Regions from separate parts of the Mesorhizobium sp. PL10 genome, predicted to be linked through region 1. Evidence: riboswitches for the same ligand, from Rfam matches in the RefSeq annotation. Region 1 holds a riboswitch; each other region holds the start of a gene.
The links. A riboswitch is a leader RNA that binds a small molecule or an ion and turns the genes downstream of it on or off. The one in region 1 is predicted to bind cobalamin.
Positions count from the first base shown of each region.

Region 2: linked by a shared signal. The riboswitch ahead of metE (5-methyltetrahydropteroyltriglutamate--homocysteine S-methyltransferase) and the one ahead of ACWGTO_RS25350 (CbtB domain-containing protein) in region 1 are both predicted to bind cobalamin.
Region 3: linked by a shared signal. The riboswitch ahead of ACWGTO_RS16750 (aromatic ring-hydroxylating oxygenase subunit alpha) and the one ahead of ACWGTO_RS25350 (CbtB domain-containing protein) in region 1 are both predicted to bind cobalamin.

Region 1 covers NZ_JBSKBR010000019.1:9,837-16,371, forward strand. The annotation lists gene cobD (threonine-phosphate decarboxylase CobD) at 1-81, opposite strand, end outside; gene cbiB (adenosylcobinamide-phosphate synthase CbiB) at 80-1,057, shown strand; gene ACWGTO_RS25330 (hypothetical protein) at 1,212-1,550, shown strand; gene cobO (cob(I)yrinic acid a,c-diamide adenosyltransferase) at 1,602-2,216, opposite strand; gene cobU (bifunctional adenosylcobinamide kinase/adenosylcobinamide-phosphate guanylyltransferase) at 2,216-2,728, opposite strand; gene ACWGTO_RS25345 (CbtA family protein) at 2,721-3,530, opposite strand; gene ACWGTO_RS25350 (CbtB domain-containing protein) at 3,546-3,725, opposite strand; cobalamin riboswitch at 3,762-3,956, opposite strand; gene ACWGTO_RS25355 (gamma-glutamylcyclotransferase) at 4,024-4,716, opposite strand; gene ACWGTO_RS25360 (aromatic ring-hydroxylating oxygenase subunit alpha) at 4,839-6,002, shown strand; gene ACWGTO_RS25365 (heparan-alpha-glucosaminide N-acetyltransferase) at 6,252-6,535, shown strand, end outside.
Region 2 covers NZ_JBSKBR010000068.1:1,408-7,942, forward strand. The annotation lists partial or broken gene ACWGTO_RS32220 (CopG family transcriptional regulator) at 1-348, shown strand, start outside; gene ACWGTO_RS32225 (TlpA disulfide reductase family protein) at 914-2,083, shown strand; gene ACWGTO_RS32230 (LysR family transcriptional regulator) at 2,383-2,991, opposite strand; partial or broken gene grpE (nucleotide exchange factor GrpE) at 3,061-3,492, shown strand; partial or broken gene ACWGTO_RS32240 (IS110 family transposase) at 3,612-3,809, shown strand; cobalamin riboswitch at 3,932-4,133, shown strand; gene metE (5-methyltetrahydropteroyltriglutamate--homocysteine S-methyltransferase) at 4,223-6,535, shown strand, end outside.
Region 3 covers NZ_JBSKBR010000009.1:167,671-174,205, reverse strand. The annotation lists gene bglA (beta-galactosidase BglA) at 1-1,079, shown strand, start outside; gene ACWGTO_RS16770 (ABC transporter ATP-binding protein) at 1,145-2,257, shown strand; gene ACWGTO_RS16765 (DUF680 domain-containing protein) at 2,333-2,572, opposite strand; gene ACWGTO_RS16760 (DUF680 domain-containing protein) at 2,690-2,893, opposite strand; gene ACWGTO_RS16755 (DUF680 domain-containing protein) at 2,975-3,178, opposite strand; cobalamin riboswitch at 3,679-3,881, shown strand; gene ACWGTO_RS16750 (aromatic ring-hydroxylating oxygenase subunit alpha) at 3,999-5,246, shown strand; gene ACWGTO_RS16745 (2Fe-2S iron-sulfur cluster-binding protein) at 5,306-6,370, shown strand; gene ACWGTO_RS16740 (PqqD family protein) at 6,512-6,535, shown strand, end outside.

The DNA.
Region 1 (6,535 bases):
CGCGTGGGGGAAGAGCGCGCTCGCCCGGCCAAGGGATCCACCGTGATCCACCGCAGCAATCGCTCCATCAGAAAGCTTCATGTCGGTCCTGATCGCTTTCCTGTCGCTGGCCATCGAACGCATCCTGGGTTACCCGGACTGGTTGTTCCGTGCCGTTGGCCATCCCGTCACCTGGTTCGGCAGGCTGATATCCTTTCTCGACCTCAGGCTCAACCGCGCCACTGATTCCGACGCCTTGCGTCGCCGCCGCGGCGTACACGCGCTGCTGGTCATTGTGCTGGTGCCGGCGGTGATTGCCTTCATCGTACAAATCCTGCTCTGGCAGCTCTTTCCTGCCGGCATGATCGTCACGGCGATCCTGGCATCGTCGCTGCTGTCGCAGAAGAGCCTTACCAAACATGTCGAGGCCGTGGCCGATGCGCTGGACACTGGTGGACTGGCGCTCGGGCGCATTGCGGTTGCGCGCATCGTCGGCCGCGATCCCGAAAAGCTCGATCACGCCGGCGTCAGCCGCGCCGCGATCGAAAGCCTGGCAGAGAATTTTTCCGATGGCATCGTCGCACCCGCCTTCTGGACCGGCGTTTGCGGGCTGGCCGGCGGCGTCGCCTACAAGGCCGCCAACACCGCCGATTCGATGATCGGCCACCGCACCCCGCGCCACGAGGCCTTCGGCCGGGCGGCAGCACTTTTCGACGACTGGATCAACCTGCCGGCCTCCCGGCTGACCGCGCTGCTCATCATTGGCGCCGCCTTTCTTGTCAGCGGCGCCGATCCTCGCAACGCATGGGATGCGGTGCGGCGCGACGCCAAAAAGCATCGCTCGCCCAATGCCGGCTGGCCAGAGGCCGCTATGGCCGGCGCCCTCGGCCTGGCGCTCGCCGGCCCGCGCAGCTATGGCGGCGTTGTCGTCGACGATGCGTTCATGGGCGAAGGCGGCCGGCGCGAGGCCGAGAGCCTGGACATCAGGCGGGCACTGAAACTCTACCAGGTCGCAGATTATCTGCTGATTGGGTTGTTCGGATTGCTCTCGGCGGTGCTGATCGCGGTGACGTTCTGAGCGGTTCTTACCCTCGCCCTGTGGGGAGGGTCGTTCCGCATAGCGGATCGGGTGGGGGTAGGCTTGGCCAACTCGCGAAAGGGAAACCGGAACCCAAGACCAAGAAATAGAAATCGCCGTGCCATAAAAAGGCATGGTTATTTCGGAGACAAAAATGAGCGTCGTGAGCGGTGTAGTGCTTTGTACGTCCTCTGCTGAAGACTGTTCGAACCCGAACGGTCAGCCCGTTCTCTTCGAGCGAGTACAGGAATGGCTAGCGACCCACGGCGGCCCCTTCCAACAACTTAGAAGCGTCGAGGACAGCTTCGGCGGCGGCAAACATCCGCAAATGTTTGTGGCCGGCGGAGGTTTTAATCATTTTCCTGAAGACGATTTTGCGGCCTACGTGCTGTCGTTGCCTTGGCAAAATCCGGAAAACGTTGTTCTGGTGATCGACCCCGAAGAAGGAGCTACCCGCATCTTCAGGCCCCCTCTGTTGGCAGGTAGCTCGTAGCCCTACTTGTCAAATATATAGTTCCCCCGCACCGGGGAGGGTAAGAGCCCCTTAGAACTCAATCCCCTGCTGCGCTTTCACACCCGCCGAAAAATGGTGCTTGGTCACGCCCATTTCGGTGACGAGGTCCGCCGCCTCGACCAGTGCCGGCTTGGCGTTGCGGCCGGTGACGACGACATGCAGGCCTTCGCGCCGCGCCTTCAACGCCGCCACCACCCTGTCGAGGTCGAGATAGTCGTAGCGCAGCGCAATGTTCAGTTCGTCGAGCACGACAAGGCTGATCGAGGGATCGGCGATCAGCTCCAGCGCCTTGGCCCAGGCGGCTTCGGCAGCCGCGATGTCGCGCTTCAGATCCTGCGTTTCCCAAGTGAACCCCTCGCCCATCGTGTGCCAGACGACGCGGTCGCCGAACGCGGCAAAGGCATCCTTTTCGCCGGTGTGCCATTTGCCCTTGATGAACTGGACGACGCCGACACGCCTGCCGTAGCCGAGCATGCGCAACGCGAGGCCGAAGGCGGCCGTGGTCTTGCCCTTGCCGGGTCCGGTGTTGACGATCAGCAGCCCCTTCTCGACCGTCTTTTCCGCAACCTCGGCATCCTGCACCGCCTTGCGCTTGGCCATCTTGGCGCGATGGCGTTCTTCGTCTCTTGCGTCGATATCGGTCATTATTTCACCTTGAGCGGCAGCCCGGCCACCATCAATAGCACCGTATCGGCAATCGCCGCGACCTGCTGGTTGAGCCGGCCGGCAGCGTCGCGGAAACGGCGCGCGAGCGCATTGTCGGGCACGATGCCTTGCCCGACTTCGTTGGAGACCACGAACCACGGTCCGCGCGGCCGCGCCAGCACATCGGCCAGCCGCCGGCATTCTGCATCAAGATCATGGTCGGAAAGCATATGGTTGGTCAGCCACAGCGTCAGGCAGTCGACCAGCACCGGCTGGTTGTCAGGCAAGACCTCAAGCGCGCCGGCAAGATCGAGCGGCGCATCGATAGTCGTCCAGCCTTCGCCGCGCCGCGACCGATGCTGCGCGATGCGCGCGCGCATCTCGTCATCATAGGCTTCCGCGGTGGCGATATAGGTCCATGGCCGCGGCAACGCCGTCGCCAGGGTTTCGGCGTGCGCGCTCTTGCCGGAGCGCGCGCCGCCGATGATGAAGGTCAAACTGCGATCAGGCAAAGCTGTCGCGCGGGCTGGTCGCGGTGCCGGTGAAGCGCCCGCGTACCACGCCGACAACGGCACCAAGCACAAGCCAGAACACCAGATTGGTCACCGTCACCGCCACCACGAACTGATGGTGCAGGCCTTCCGGGATCGGCGTCTCGAAACTGTCGGGCTGTGGCGCGCCGACAATATGCGGGGCGACAATCAGGACGACGGCAAGGACGGTCAGCGGCGCCGAGGTGCGGAAGGCGATCAAGGCAAGGCCAATGGCGGTCGCCGCCACCGTTGACCACCACCAGATCTGGCGCGGCATGAGATCGGCCGCCGGCATTGCCGGCAGTTCCGGCGGCAGGCCGAGGCCCGGCGCCAGCGTGAACACGGCAAAGCCGGCCAGACCCCAGAATACGCCCTGGCGCCAACTGCCGATGCCACCGGCGAATTCGGAAACCGCCACTAAGACCAGCGCGAAACCGATGCCGGTAACGATGTTGGCCAGCACGCTGAACGCGAAGCGCTCGAAGCCATCGGCCGGCGCCCAGCCTTCGTCCTCCGCGGGCGCGGCTGCTACAGCGGGTGCGGGTGCTGCGCTGCTCATGGCATTTTCCGCCGGCGCGGCGGTGCTCATGGCCGTGGTGCCCGCAGCGTTGGCGGCGGGCGCCGCGGCATGCTCATGGTCATGGCCGCCACCAGCCTGTTCGTAGACTTCCGCCTTCAAGATGAGCGGCACGGTAGCATAGGCCTGCAGGCAGGCGAGAACGACGCCAGCCACGAGCCCGGCAATCGCCGCGACGAACACGACGTTGCGAAACAGGGTCATGATGTCAGGTCCTCGTCAGTGGCAGGGAAACGCCATCGAATGGCGATAGTCGTGCGCGGCATTGTGGACCGCATCGATATGCGAGAAGCCGACAACGCCGATGACGAAAATGCCCAGAAACGCGCTAAGCACGAGCTGCATGAAACGCGACTGCGAGGAGACGGAAGCGCCGAGGGAGACGGAAGCGGTATTCATATCTTGTCCTTTCGCCCTCCACCCGAGGGCATCGAAGTCAGTTCCCTGTCGCCGGCAGGTCTCCTGGCTCGCGGATCAGCGCCCTTCCCCACCTTCCCGAAGAAAAATCCTCAGTGGCTTGGAGAGGACTACCGCACACAGTTGCGGGGGCAGCCACGGCATCGGGCAACAAGTCAGCCCTCACCGCATTCCCTCTTGGTCCCTAGTGGAACCGACGACATGCGTGACTATAGGCTGAAACAGCCGCATCCGGCAAACCAAATTCCGCCGGCCAACAGCGCGAATGCGCCATGCAGCGTTACGGGTTCAAGGCGGTGATCCGCTCCGCAACCAGCCGCTGCAGCCGCCACAGATGACGATCGTGAATGCCGCGCTCCTCCAGATTCTTCACCGTGTTGTAGAGATAGTCGGCGCCTGACCCCCAGTGCCCGCAGGAAGTTGCCAGCCTGTCGACGACCTTCGCTTCGTCGAGCGGGCCGGAATAGGTCAGCCCGTTGCGGTTGATGACGAAAGCCAGGGCTCTGAGCGGACCGGCCTCGCTTGCAAGCTTCAGCATACGCGGCCGGTAGCTTGTCGGCTTCAGTGTGATTTCGCGCCGGAACAGCCGGCCCAGCTGCTCTCGCCGGTTGTCGTCGGGCAGCCGGAAGGCGACGCCCTTGCACTGTCCGCCGCTGTCGAGCGCCATCATCAGGCCCGGGCTTTCCTTGGTGCCCCGCCAGCGCGTCATGTTCATGCAAAAGGAGCGGTGCCAGCCGCGCGCCAGGGCAACGCGGTCCTCGACATAATCGATTTCCGGTTTCCAGATCAGCGAGCCGTAGCCGAACAGCCACAGCGGTTCGCTATCGGGGAGTTCGGCCTGCAATTCATCCACCAGCACGTCGTAGTCGCGGTCATCCAGATGCATCAAGTCCGGATCCGGCCCAGGGTCCCTGATCTCGCGCCAGCAGCGCGCGACCAATTCCGGCGTAAGCGACATCTGTCGTGCGGCCACGTTCCGAATCCCCCATATCCGCGACATGATTATGCGCCGCGCCCCAAGCCGGCAATGCGGCGCCCTGATTGACAAACGATTTGCCGGGGTGTCGGCTGGCGTATCCTTAGAGGACGCCAGCCATGCAACCCAATCCGAGCCAGCGCGCCCCCTATAACGGCCTGACCAAGGCCGAACCGACGCTGCCGTCCTCGGCCTATTGGGACGCGGGAAGCTACGGGCGCGATCTCGACGCCATCTGGTACAAAAGCTGGCTGCTCGTCTGCCGCGAGGCCGACCTTGCCCAGCCTTTGGCGTTCAGGACCTTCCGCGTCGGCACGCAGGAAATCGTCGCGCTGCGCGACGATACCGGCGAACTGCGCGCCTTCCACAACACCTGCCGGCATCGCGGCTCGCAACTGTGCCAGGAGAGCGAGGGCCGGCTGAAGGCGCGGCTCATCACCTGCCCCTACCACGCCTGGTCCTATTCGCTGCGCGGCGACCTCGTGCGCGTTCCCTCGAAATCGCTGCCCGAGGGTTTCGACAAGGCTGATCATCCGCTCTATCGCGTGGCGCTGTCGGTCTGGCGCGGCTTTGTCTTCGTCAACCTGCAGGAGGATGCCGCCGGTTCGGCCCAGGCATCCTTCGATCCGGCATCCGGCAACCTCGGCAACTGGCCATTAGAAACGCTGGTATCAGGCCATGTGCTGCGCAAGGTGATGAACTGCAACTGGAAGATCTTCTGGGAGAATTTCAACGAGTGCCTGCACTGCCCCGGCGTCCACAAGGACCTGTCTCGGCTGGTGCCGATCTACGGCCGCGGCCTGATGAGCCGGCACGACGACCCCGACTGGGTTCGCCATGCCGACAATGACGCGCCGGAGTTTTCCGGTGGCTTGCGCGCCGACGCCGAGACCTGGTCGCGCGATGGACACGCCCATGGCCCGGTCTTCTCCGGCCTGACGCCGGCCGAGCGCGCGGCCGGCCAGACCTATGCCACCAATCTGCCCTCGATGTTCATCGTCGGCCATGTCGACTATGTCCGCACCGTGCGGCTGACACCGCTCGGCCCCGAGCAGACCGAACTCACCGCCGAATGGCTGTTCGCGAAGGAGGCACTGCCTGAGACCGACATCGACAATGTCGTCGCCTTCGGCACCCAGGTGCTGGAGGAGGATGCCGCGATCTGCGAGGTCAACCAGAAAGGCCTGCGCTCGGTGCGCCACCAGACAGGCGTGCTGATGCCCGAGGAATATGACTTGCACCGCTTCCACAACTGGGTGCGCGAGCGGCATGCGGCGCTCTGATCCTCAGAGCGATTTCGGCAGATAGCGCCACTTTGCGAAGCCGCAGACCGCCGCAAGCATGCTGGGTGTGGCGAACACCGATCCGTTCCCGGCAAAAAAACGAATTCGGTCAAAGGCCTTCCGCCGCCGGCCTAAAGCGCCGGCTGATGCAGCATGCGCGATGCTGCCCGCAGGCAAGCGCGGGCGGCCTTCTTTTGTCCGGTGCAACCGTGATAGTCGTCTTCAAGGGCTGATTCAGATCGCGAGACCATGAGCATCCATACCGCACCCGCTGGAGATCAACCGAGCCGCATCGTGGCCATCGACATCGTGCGCGGCATCGCGCTGATCGCCATGGCCAGCTACCACTTCACCTGGGATCTCGAAAATTTCCACTACACCGATCCCGGCCTTACCGCCGTCGGCTGGTGGAAGCTCTATGCACGCTGCATCGCCTCGACCTTCCTGTTCCTGGTCGGCGTCAGCCTGTTCCTCGCCCATGGCAGGCAGATCCGCTGGAACGGCTTCTGGAAGCGGTTCGCCATGGTAGCCGT
Region 2 (6,535 bases), on a different contig from region 1:
CCGCCAAGAGGGATGTCTCCCTGTCGCTGATCGCGGAGGCAGCTATCGCTTCTTTTTTGTCTCCGAATGCCGATGAACGATGAACGCAAAGAGGCGGCAATCGCAAGGCGGCTCGATCAGATCGACCGGCGCCTACAGCGGGTTGAACGCGATCTCGGCATATCGATCGAGACGCTGGCCTTGTTCGTGCGCTTCTGGCTCACGTCAACCCCGGCCTTACCTGACGCCGTTCAGCCTGAAGCGCGCACGGAAGGTAGGCAGCGCTATGACGCCTTCGTCGATTCGCTCGGCCGCAGGTTGAGCAAGGGGCCAAAGCTCAGCCAAGAAATTGGCGAGGACATTGCAGCTGCAGCACCGCCGGACACGGCTGAGTCGCACTCGAGAAAGGGAGACGCGGTCGGCCAGCTCGTCTGTACCGCATTTTGCAAGTTTCTGCACGTCGCGTTGCTGCCGGCCGTTTTCCTTGTTGCAACGCTCACATTCCTGCTTCTTCTAATCATCCCCGTCGACCGCGCTACAAATCGTCCATGAGCAGGTAGGCAGGCTGTTCCCGCGCTATCCAGACATGGCGTGGAGATCGCATGCGTACTTCTAACCAGCGCCGAAGTGCTGCGCGATGGACGACCGTCGATTTGGCTGCCGGCTAGTGGCTACACATACATAATCCGTGTCCAAAATCTGACAGCGACAGACGCCATGTCGGTTTTGCTACAAAAGGCGATCTTGCTCGATAGACCTCCTAAGCAAAGTCGTAGGCTTACTGGTGCTGAGCGAGGTGGCACGGCCTTTGCTTAATCTGAAGAGCGGCAATACTGAGTGAGGGCTGCCCACACGCTTCGTTCGCGTGTTCCGTTTCCCCGGAAAAACAAGCTCGCACAAAAAGTAGCGCATCTGGCGATAATTGGAGAGTGACATGGTGCTTCGGATGAATTCCCCGGCCCCTGCGATCAAGGTGCAGAGCTGGCTGCGTGGCGAGCCGCTGACCGCCTTCCAGCCTGGGAAACTGTACATCGTCGAATTTTGGGCGACGTGGTGTGGCCCATGCGTGGCGGCGATGCCCCATCTGGCGGAGCTGCAGGAGAAATACAAGGATCGCGGGCTTGAAGTTGTCGGGGTCGCCGCTTCTGAAGACGCTCCGACCGCGGACAAAGCGCGTACTAAGCTGGACGCGTGGTTGACGGAAAACTGCTCCTATCTGAACTATCGGATAGCGTTCGATTTCTCAAGCGAAATGGACAAACTTTGGATGGAACCCAGCTTCTCCCTCGGGATTCCGACCTCGTTCGTTGTCGATCGTGACGGCGCCATCGCGTTTATCGGTCATCCGATGGACCTGGCTGAGGTCTTGCCCAAAGTGATCGACGGCAGCTGGCGCACCAGCAAGCAAGCGAAAGCCGGTGATGCCAAGCGGATTGCCGAAAACGAAGGCAGAATGCGCGAACAAGCGGTGAAAACGCCGATATTGGAGAAATATTATGCGGCGTTCAAGAAACAGGAGTGGCACACCGCGCTCTCGGCCATCGAAGAGGGTGTCGCCTTGTTCCCGGACGATCCCAATATCCGGACTTGTCATGCGAATCTGCTACTTCACGAAATGCGCGATATGGAGGCAGGCTTGCCGGTCCTGCAGCTCTTCGTTCGCGACGCGATCAACAAGAACACCGTGAATTGGTTGTCTCAGGCACTGGAACAACTCTTCCATCCGGAGGAGGACTATTCAAACATTCCGTCTGCCGAGCGCTTCGCGATGGGCAAGGAGCTATCCGAACACATCCTGGCTCTGGATCCCCCGGAAGGCGACGGCCGCTTCAAGTTCCTATATTATCCGGCAGCCGGTCAGTACTTTTACGAGAGCGGGGACAAGGATCGCGCGATCGAGTTGATCGAAGTGGCACTGAAGTCGCTTGCTGATTGGCAGGATGGCTCGGAAAAAACGAAACGGCGGATTGGACAGCGATTGCTGCAGGCCCTGGCCAACTACAAGGGTGAGCAGGTTTGCTCACAAGATCTCTGTGTGGCTCCACAACAGGATTTCCCGAAGCCAAACCGCACCCGGCGGAAGAGGAAAGATGAAGAGGGATGACAGGTCGGAAAATCCTTTGGCCTGACTGGGCGATTTTGGGGGGTGCACGCACGTCGCAAGCACGCCGTAAAGGCGATAGAAGTCTGGGCGTATGCGTCGCTACCATCGTGGTTGGGTGGGATGCTGTCACTAGTCCTTCCTCTGTGCGCGGCAGCAAAGGCCTGCCTCGCGAGCTCAGGCGAGACGTCGTCAATGATGGCCGGTCGGCGCCGCGCCCAAAGATCGGTGAGCTAAAGTCGCGGCATCGTGCAGCCGCCGCTCGGTTCACCGTCTCCATGAATGATCCTGAGACATGGATCCTATAGTCTGGACGCCACAAACTTTTCGACCGTCAAGCCGGCCGCAAGCAGATCCGGCCAGATGTAGCTGCGCCCATGTTGTCTCCGTTCATGACCGAGGATCAAGCGTTCGCTTGGGGCCGCCGTTTCGCGCGCGGAACGGTAATGGAGCATCAGATTAGAGCTCGGGATGATGCTTGCGTAGAAACGCGAGTGGCTATCGCCGTGGCCCGCTGATTCAAGCCCCTGAAGCGTGTCGTCGAGATCTTTCAGAATACGTCGTATTTTGGCCAGGAAACAGTCGCCGGCGGCCGTCACCCTGACCCCGCCCGGATAGCGGTGGAACAAAGTCACGCCCAGTCTCAATTCGAGATCTTTTACGCGCCGGCTGAGCGCGGAAAATTGGAGGTTCATCGCGACAAATCCGGCGATGGCTGGATAGCGCAGCAGCCTGTAGCCGGGCTCCCAACCAATCAGCGCTACCCAGCGGAAACCGCCGCAGCGGCGTTCAAATCTGCGCTTGGCCACCTCTTCAACGATGTCTAAGCCAAGTGGCCGTTCAATGGGAGGAATCGAAAGCTCTTCGTCATACGTGCTCGATGCGACAGGGGCTTTCAGTATGCCTGCCATTGATTTTCGGCCGCCAAACCTCGATATCGGGCATAAAATCCATACCATTCGAGAGCACGGGAAATGTCGATGAGCGACCAATCAAAAGACCAAAGCGCGCCCGATGAAGCCGAGACGGCCGGGGCCAATGCCGAATGCAAGGAAGGCAGCCTCGATGGCGACTACGAAGCGGTTGCGCGGCTACTGAAGGCAAACGAAGAGTTGAAGGACCGCACGCTGCGCGTCGCCGCCGAGATGGAAAACCTGCGCCGTCGCACCGCGCGCGACGTGCACGATGCGCGCACTTATGCGGTCGCCAATTTCGCCCGCGACATGCTGTCGGTGTCGGACAATCTGCGCCGCGCGCTCGACGCCATTCCCGCCGAGGCCAAGGCGTCGGGCGATGCCGGCTTCAAGGCGCTGATCGAAGGCGTCGACCTGACCGAACGCACAATGCTGTCGGCGCTGGAACGGCACTGGGTCAAGAAACCGGCGCCAGAAGGCAAGAAGTTTGATCCCAACTAGATGCCGTAATGGGCCGGCCTTCGCGAGCATAGCCAGGTTGGGTGGCTGTCCCTCAGAATGATGGTGTTGAAACGGAGTCCGAGCGATCGGCTCCAAACATCATGAGAGGAACAGCCATGGAACATTATGCGGGAATCGATGTCTCTCTGGAAGAGAGCAGCGTGTGCATTGTTGACGCGACCGGAGCGATCATGCGCGAGGTCAAGATCGCCAGCGAGCCGGAGGCGCTGGTCCGCTATTTCGACGAACTGGAATTGTCTTTTAGTCGCATTGGACTCGAGGCCAGGCCATTGTCGCAATGGCTCCCAAAGGGCAGGAAATTGAGCAGGCTACCGGCCGAAAGGATCGCGATCACCCGACGCCCGGCAATTATCGTACCAAGTGGGATCACGATATAAAGATTTGTTTATGTGATTGACAGCAACGTCCTCTCCGGGGAATGTAAGTAGTCGATGGCTCTCTGATGCGGTTCGGCCGCAACAGAGCTAAGAGGGAAGCCGGTGAAGATGCCGGCGCTGCCCCCGCAACTGTAAGCGGCGAGCCAAGCTCACTCATGTCACGGAGGTCAATAGCCTCGGGAAGAGGGGCTGAGGTGTTGACCCGCGAGCCAGGAGACCTGCCACGGCGAACAAGGTCCACAGGCGGGGTGTCTCGGTGGGCGTAGCAACCGGCTCGTCTGCTTGCCAACGTCTGCCTTGCGTCCACGCCCCAATCATCGGGGTATGGTATGTCTCTCTCTCACATAGTTCCTGTAGCCACGCTTGGCCTGCCGCGCATCGGACGCCGTCGCGAGCTAAAGCGCGCGCTTGAGGCCTATTGGTCGCGAAAATCTTCCGCAGCCGACCTTCTCGAAACGGCGCGGGCGCTGCGTGTCGCGAACTGGATTGAACAACGCGACCGCGGCGTGACAAAGATTCCGTCCAACGACTTCTCACTCTACGATCATGTGCTCGACACAGCAACAATGGTCGGCGCTGTCCCGCCACGCTATGGCTGGAGGGTGGGAGAAATCTCGCTCGACACCTATTTTGCCATGGCTCGTGGCAGCCAAGGAGAGGCTGCTGGTGGCGGGCAAACCGGTCAAGCCGTGACAGCGCTGGAAATGACCAAGTGGTTCGACACCAACTACCACTACATGGTCCCGGAGCTCGCCGACGATCAAGCCTTTGCCCTGTCCTCCTCAAAGCCGTTGGATCACTTCCTTGATGCCAGAGCATTGGGCATTCACACTCGCCCGGTCATCCTTGGGCCCGTCACCTTCCTCAAACTCGCCAAGTCACCCACCCGGGACTTCAACCCTGTTTCGCTATTGCCGCGGCTGCTGCAGGTTTACGAGCTGCTGCTGCGTCGACTGAAACTCGCGGGCGCCGACTGGGTGCAGATCGATGAGCCGGCACTCGTGCTCGATCTCATTCCAAACGAGCAAGATGCGTTCAATTTTGCCTACGAGCGCCTTTCGAAAGTGGCACCGGAGCTAAAGATCATGCTCGCCACCTATTTCGGCGGGCTGAACGGCAACCTCGAGACCGCTCTTTCGCTTCCTGTGGGGGGCCTGCATCTCGACCTTGCACGCGCTCCCGAACAATTGGAGGCGGTGGGCCGGCTTGCGCCAAAAGACCTGGTGCTTTCGCTTGGCCTGATCGACGGTCGCAACGTTTGGCGCGCGAACCTGCGCCCCATGCTTGACCGGATCAAACCGGTCGTGGCCGGCTGGCCACTCGAGCGAGTGGAGATCGCGCCCTCGTGCTCGCTTCTGCATGTCCCGATCGACCTTGAACTGGAAACCACGCTGGACCGGGACGTAAGGTCGTGGCTCGCATTCGCGGCGCAGAAGATGGACGAACTGACCACGATCGCCCGGGCCTTGTCCGAAGGCCGGGAGGCGGTTGCAGCACAGTTGGAGTCTTCAACCCAAGCAGCCGCCGCGCGTCTGACGTCCCCGAAGATTCATGATCCGCTGGTCGAAGGACGCCTCGCCTTCGTCGACGAGAGCATGATGCGCAGGAAGAGCGGTTTTTCTGAACGTTCTAGGCTTCAGGACGAGCGGCTCTGTCTGCCGCCCTTTCCGACCACCACGATCGGCTCTTTCCCGCAAACGCCCGAGATTCGCAACGCGCGTGCCGCCCATGCAAAGGGAGAACTGAGCTATGTCGACTATGAGGCGTTCCTGAGGAAGGAGATCGAAGCAGCAATCCGTTGGCAGGAGGAGATCGGGCTGGACGTGCTGGTGCACGGCGAGTTTGAACGAAACGACATGGTGCAGTATTTCGGGGAGCAGCTTTCCGGCTTCGCCTTCACCCAAAATGCCTGGGTGCAGAGCTACGGGTCACGCTGTGTGCGCCCGCCGATCATTTTCGGCGACGTATCGCGGCCCAACCCTATGACGGTTCGCTGGTGGCGGTTCGCTCAATCGCTGACAGACAAACCCGTTAAGGGCATGCTCACCGGCCCCGTCACGATTCTCAACTGGTCCTTTGTCCGCGATGATCTCGCGCGCTCGGTCGTTTGCCGTCAGATCGCGCTCGCCCTTCGTGGCGAGGTGGGTGATCTCGAAAGCGCCGGCGCCAAGGTGATTCAGATCGACGAAGCCGCACTGCGCGAGGGCTTGCCGCTACGCAAGTCCGAGCGGGTGCATTATCTCGAATGGGCCATCGAATGCTTTCGGCTCGCTTCGACGGGCGTGTACGATGAGACCCAGATCCACACGCACATGTGCTACTCCGAATTCAACGACATTATTGACGCGATCGCGGCAATGGATGCCGATGTTATCTCCATCGAAACCTCTCGCTCGCAGATGGAGTTGCTCAACGCCTTCAAAAACTTCAATTATCCGAACGAGATCGGACCGGGCATCTATGATATCCACTCACCGCGGGTGCCGGGAATCGACGAGATGAAGAACCTGCTCTCCCAGGCGCGCCAGCGCCTTTGCGATAGTCAGATCTGGGTCAACCCCGATTGCGGTTTGAAGACACGTCGATGGGAGGAAGTCCGTCCGGCACTTGTCAATATGGTCAAAGCCGCGCGTTCTCTGAGA
Region 3 (6,535 bases), on a different contig from region 1:
TGCTCGACGTCACCCGCTTCTGGCTGGAGCGCGGCGTCGACGGCTTCCGCCTCGACACCATCAATTTCTACTTCCACAGCCAGGGGCTGGAGAACAACCCGCCGCTGCCGCCGGAAGAACGTAACGACCAGACCGCACCTGCGGTCAATCCTTACAACTATCAGGACCATATCTACGACAAGAGCCGGCCGGAGAACCTTGCCTTCCTCGAACGGTTCCGGGCGCTGCTCGACGAATATCCGGCGACTGCCGCCGTCGGCGAAGTCGGCGACTCGCAGCGCGGGCTGGAAGTAGTCGCCGCCTACACGGCCGGCGGAAAGCGCGTCCACATGTGCTATTCCTTCGATTTCCTGGCGCCGGAAAAGATCAGCGCCGCCAAGGTGCGCCAGGTGCTGGAGGCCTTCGGCAAGGTCGCCAGCGACGGCTGGTCATGCTGGGCCTTCTCCAATCATGACGTGATGCGTCCGGCCTCACGCTGGGCCGCCGACGAGGCCGATCCGGCCGCCTATCTCAAGGTGATCTCGGCGCTGCTGATGTCGCTGCGCGGTTCGGTCTGCCTCTATCAGGGCGAGGAGCTTGGGCTGGGCGAAGCCGAGCTCAGGTTCGAGGATCTGCAGGACCCCTACGGCATCCGCTTCTGGCCCGAATTCAAGGGCCGCGACGGCTGCCGCACGCCGATGGTGTGGGATGCAGCCGCCAGCAATGCCGGCTTTTCGACGGCCAAGCCCTGGCTGCCGGTACCGGGCAAGCATTTGTCGCAAGCGGTCAACGTGCAGCAGGGCGACGCCGCCTCGCTGCTCGAGCACTACCGGCGCTTTCTCGGCTTCCGCCGCCAGCATCCGGCGCTGGCCAAAGGCGACATCGAGTTCATCGAAAGCGAGGGCGACACCGTCGCCTTCACCCGCCGCGAGGGTAATGAGCAGATCGTCTGCGTCTTCAATCTGGGCAGCAGGCCGGCCGAGGTCGATCTCGGCGGCCAGGCGCTGCAGCCCTTGGCCGGACACGGTTTTTCGGGACAATCCGGCACAGGCTCCATCCGCCTCGGCGGCTACGGCGCCTGGTTCGGGCGTATCGACTGAGTTTTGACGAAACGGAATTTCTTGAGGAAATCTGGGTTCTCTAGGGAAATCACTGGGAGGAAATCATGGCCGATGTCACGCTGAGACAAGTGAAGAAATCATACGGCAATCTGCACATTCTCCATGGCATCGACCTCGACATAAAGTCGGGCGAGTTCATCGTCTTTGTCGGCCCTTCGGGCTGCGGCAAGTCGACCTTGCTGAGGTCCATCGCGGGGCTTGAGGAGATCACCTCCGGCGAGCTGAAGATCGCCGGCGAGGTGGTGAACGATGTGCCGCCGTCCAAGCGCGGCATCGCCATGGTGTTCCAGTCCTATGCGCTCTATCCGCACATGACCGTCTACGACAACATGGCGTTTTCGATGAAGATCGGCAAGGAAAGCAAGGCCGAGATCGACAAGCGCGTGCGGCAGGCCGCCGAGATCCTGCAGCTGACCAAATATCTCGACCGTCTGCCCAAGGCGATGTCGGGCGGCCAGCGCCAGCGCGTCGCCATCGGCCGCGCCATCGTGCGCAATCCGAAGGTGTTCCTGTTCGACGAGCCGCTGTCGAACCTCGACGCCGCGCTCCGCGTCGCCACCCGCATCGAAATCGCCAAGCTCAAGGAATCGATGCCCAACACGACCATGATCTACGTCACCCATGACCAGGTCGAAGCCATGACGCTGGCCGACCGCATCGTGGTGCTGAAGGACGGCCATATCGAGCAGGTCGGCACGCCGATGGACCTCTACAAGAAGCCCGGCAATCTGTTCGTTGCCCAGTTCATCGGCTCGCCGGCCATGAACATCCTGCCGGCGACCATCGACAAGACGGGCGACCCGACCGTCGTCAGCCATGTCGGCGGCCGCAAGGCGACAGTGCCGATCGCGACGCCGGCGTCCGCCAAGGGTGCGGCGGTCAGCTTCGGCGTGCGGCCGGAGGATCTGTCGGTCGCCACCGGCACGGAATATCTTTTCGAAGGCGTGGTGGACTATGTCGAGCAACTCGGCGAGGTCCAGCTGGTCTATATCGACATCGGCCGCGCCGACCTGCCGCTGGTGACCAAGCTGCCCGGCAATGTCGAGGTCAAGCGCGGTGCAAAGCTGCGGCTGACGGCGGATGCCGGCGACCTGCACATCTTCGACGCCGACGGACACTCCTTCTCGCTCAAGCCGGTGGAAGTGAGGGCTGCCTGAGAGTCGGCTCGTCGTATCGGCATGAAAAAAAGCGGCAGGCCAGGCCCGCCGCTCTTTTTTTGGAAACTTCGGCTGTTAGCGGTTGCCGAAGAGGTTCCGGTCGCTGCCTTGCGGGGCAGATTTCTGTACGTCGCCCGACGAGTTCAACAGCTTGTACACCGGCGAACCGGTGTTCGGAACCGACGACGTCCGTGTGTTGTCGACGTTGACGGTCGCCTGGTTGTCGACGGCGCTGGAGCCGACATTATCGTTGCGGGCGTAAGCACTGCCAGCGGCAACCAAAAGCGCAGCGGCAGCAAGAGCAATCTTCTTCATTTCAGGTCTCCTGAGTTTCATCATGCGGCAAAGCGGCTATCCCGCCGCTCTGCGTTTTGTTCGATGTTCGACTGGGATCGTTGTTGGAAAACCCTGAGGTCGGATCCCGATCGGCCGTTAGCGGCCGAAGAGGTTGCGGTCGGCGCCCTGTGCAGGGGCCTGAGCAGCCGAATCTGACTTCGCAACCGAAGCCGTGTGGCCGCTGTCGGTCGACGCAACCGCAGGCTGGTTGGCACCGTTCGAACCATAGTTGTCACTGGCGGCGAAAGCGCTGCCGGAAATGGCCACAACGGCGGCGGCAGCGAGGATAATCTTTTTCATTTCAAATGCTCCTGAATTTCTTCGAAATCCCAATAGCGACGGACGGGCCGCCACTCTTTTTGTTTGGATCGGGATCGGCTGTTAATGGCCGAAGAGGTTGCGGTCGCTGCCCTGAACGAGGGGCTGCTTGTCAACGGGCGCCGACTTCTGAATGGAAGCCGTATACGAGCCGTCAGCCGCCGCGGTGGGCTGGTTCGCTCCATTGGAACCGTAATTGTCGCTACCAGCGAAGGCACTGCCGGTGATGGCCAAAACGGCCGCGGCAGTGAGGATGATCTTTTTCATTTTTAGCACTCCAGTTTGTCTGTCCGTCTAGCGGCGTGTGGTGGGAGAATTCGCGTCGTTCGGACAGCCCCCGATGTGGGAAAGCCAGAGGCTGGTTTCCAATCACGAAGTTGTTCCGGCTGGGCCATGACTTCGCCTCTTGTAATTTTCGTAAGCATGCCTACTATCTAATTTTATGCCAATAATACAAAGCCTTACGTAACAGTGCCATCCGGCTCACCGAGTGTGTCAGGGCGTCAGCGTTCACACCGTCCTGCACGCATTGTCAACAGAAACGAACCGTTCGGTTCGATTTTAGAAACTGCTAATAGTCACTTTTCGATACTGTTGGTCTTTTTTGACCCGGCCAAGAGCCGGACAAGAGGCGATTCGAAACAGCAAAGATCGCTCGCCAAATCAGGATTTCGGCCCCGCAGTCGCCAGCCGATGCGCATGCGATGCGTGTCGCGCCGCATGGAGACGATGTCGCTTTCATGCCGATGTCGCGACCGCTGCCGTGATTAGATGATTCCATCTCAGGTGCCGCTTCGTGACGACGGAGCGGAGAATTGGGAAGCCGGTCTAAATCCGGCGCTGCCCCCGCAACGGTGGTGGAGTTCAAGTCGCAACGGGAGACCACTGGGCGAGAAGCCTGGGAAGGTGTCGCGATGGTCCGCAAGGACAACTCCAGAGCCCGGAAACCAGCCCGAGATGCTTGAACTCGACTGATCGCGGTGGGCGGTCAAGAGGTGGATAGTGCATGTCCGGCGTCGCGCCGGCCTGCAGCCGATCCTTCCTCCATCACCACCAAGTTCAGTCCTTGAACCATGAGGACAGAACTATGGATGCGCGCAACGACATGCAGAGGCTCTTGAACGGCCGCAAGCAAGGTTATTCGCTCGAGCAGCCCTTCTACACTGACCCGGACTACTTCAAGCTCGACATGGAGCTGATCTGGTATCGCGACTGGCTGTTCATCGGCCATGATTGCGAGCTGCCGAAGCCCGGCAGCTATATCACCGTGCAGATCGGCGACTATCCGGTGGTGCTTGTCCGCGACCAGAAGGGCAACATCAACGCCTTTCACAATTCCTGCCGTCATCGCGGCAGCCGCGTCTGCAACACCGAGAAAGGCACGGCGGCAAAGCTGGTCTGCCCCTATCACCAGTGGACCTACGAGCTCGATGGCCGATTGCTGTTTGCCCGCCAGATGGCCGAGGGTTTCGACAAGAGCCAGTTCGGCCTGAAGCCGGTCGCCTGCGAAAGTGTGGCCGGTTACGTCTTCATCTGCCTGGCGAAAGAACCCGCAGACTTCGCGCCGATGCGGGCCATGATCGAACCGTACCTCAAGCCGCACCGGCTGAATGAAGCCAAGATCGCCTTCGAGACCACGATCATCGAGAAGGGCAACTGGAAGCTGGTCTGGGAAAACAACCGCGAGTGTTATCACTGCGCCGGCAACCATCCCGAACTGTGCAAGACATTTCCGGAAGCGCCGACGGTGACCGGTGTGCAGGGCGCAGACAGCGACCCGGAGATGCTGGCGCACTGGGCAAAATGTGAGGCGGCGGGCCTGCCGAGCAAGTTCCGCATCGATCCGGCCGGACAATATCGCGCCACCCGCGCGCCGCTGCTGCGCGATGCCGTCAGCTATACGATGACGGGAAAGCGCGCGGTGACGAAGAACCTTTCCGACACCGTTGCCGCCGATCGTATCGGCACCTTGATGCATTACCACTATCCGACGACCTGGAACCACATCCTGATCGACCATGCCGTGACCTTCCGCGTGCTGCCGATCAGCGCCACCGAAACCGCGGTGACGACCAAGTGGCTGGTACACAAGGATGCGGTCGAGGGCGTCGATTACAGCCTTGAAGAGCTCACGCATGTCTGGACCGAGACCAACGACCAGGACCGCCGCATCGTCGAGGAAAATGCATTCGGCATCCTGTCGCCGGCCTATGAGCCAGGCCCCTATTCGGAGCTGCACGAGGGTGGGGTGATCCAATTCGTCGAATGGTACGCGGCCTTCATCGGTCCCCGTCTTGCCGAAGGCGGCCGGCCGGCGCTGCGCAGCGTGGCGTGAGCTCATGTCGCCCAAAAGTGTTTCGCGGTTTTGGGATCATGACATGAGCAGAGCACCAGATGGCGCCGTGGAACGACAGGCTGCAGGTGCTGGAAGTGATCGGCGTCAGCGACGAGGCGCCTGACGTCAAGACCTTCACCTTCCGGTCCGATAACCAGACCTGGTTCCGCTACAAGCCGGGCCAGTTCGTGACGCTGGAGCTGCCGACACCGGACGGACCGCTGATGCGCACCTACACGCTGTCATCCTCGCCGTCGCGGCCGTTTTCGATCGCGGTGACGGTGAAGGCACAGGCCGGCAGCATCGGCACACGCTGGATGTTCGACCATCTGGTGCCCGGCTCGCACGTCAAGGCCTATGGGCCGGCCGGCGATTTTTCGCTGCACAGCCACCCGGCGGCCAAATATCTGTTCATTTCTGCCGGCTCCGGCGTGACGCCGATGATGTCGATGCTGCGCTGGCTGAACGATTGCGCGCCATGGACGGATGTCGGCTTCGTCAACTGCGCGCGGCGTGCCGAAGAGATCATCTTCCGCAAGGAACTCGAACTGCTCGGCGGCCATATGCCCGGCCTGTCGCTCGGCTTCATGATCGAGGAACGCTCAAGCCGTGAAGGCTGGTACGGCCATATGGGCCGCATCGACGCGATCCGGCTGCCGCTGCTGGCGCCCGATTTCCGCGAACGCGAGATCTTTTGCTGCGGCCCCGATCCGTTCATGCGCGCCGTGCGCGGAATGCTGGAGGCCGCCGGCTTCGACATGACGAAGTACCATCAGGAGAGCTTTGCCGCGCCCGCGGTGGAGGAAATCCCGGCGCCGTTTGCCTCACCAGCTGAAGACGGCGCTGCTGTCCCTGTCGAAGCCGTGACGCCGATCCGCTTCTCGCTTTCGGAGGTCGACGCCGGCTGCGTCGCCGGCCAGACCGTGCTGCAGACAGCGCGCAGCTCGGGCGTGCGGATACCAGCCGCCTGCGAGTTCGGCCTGTGCGGCACCTGCAAGGTGAAAAAGGTCTCCGGCGCTGTCGAGATGAGCCACAATGGCGGCATCCTCGACCACGAGATCGATGACGGGTTCATCCTTGCCTGCTGCTCGAAACCGCTGTCGGCGCTCGAAATCGAGGCCTGACCGACCGACATCGCTGCAACCTGTCATGAGGCGCCGACCAAGGAGTTCGCGGCTCTTTGTCTTGCCAAGGAAGGGCCAACTGATTTAGACGCACTCGGGAGGGCTTTGCCAGACCGTGGCGTCTGGGACGGGGAAGAAGCAATGCAGCAACGGGTCTACGCGGTA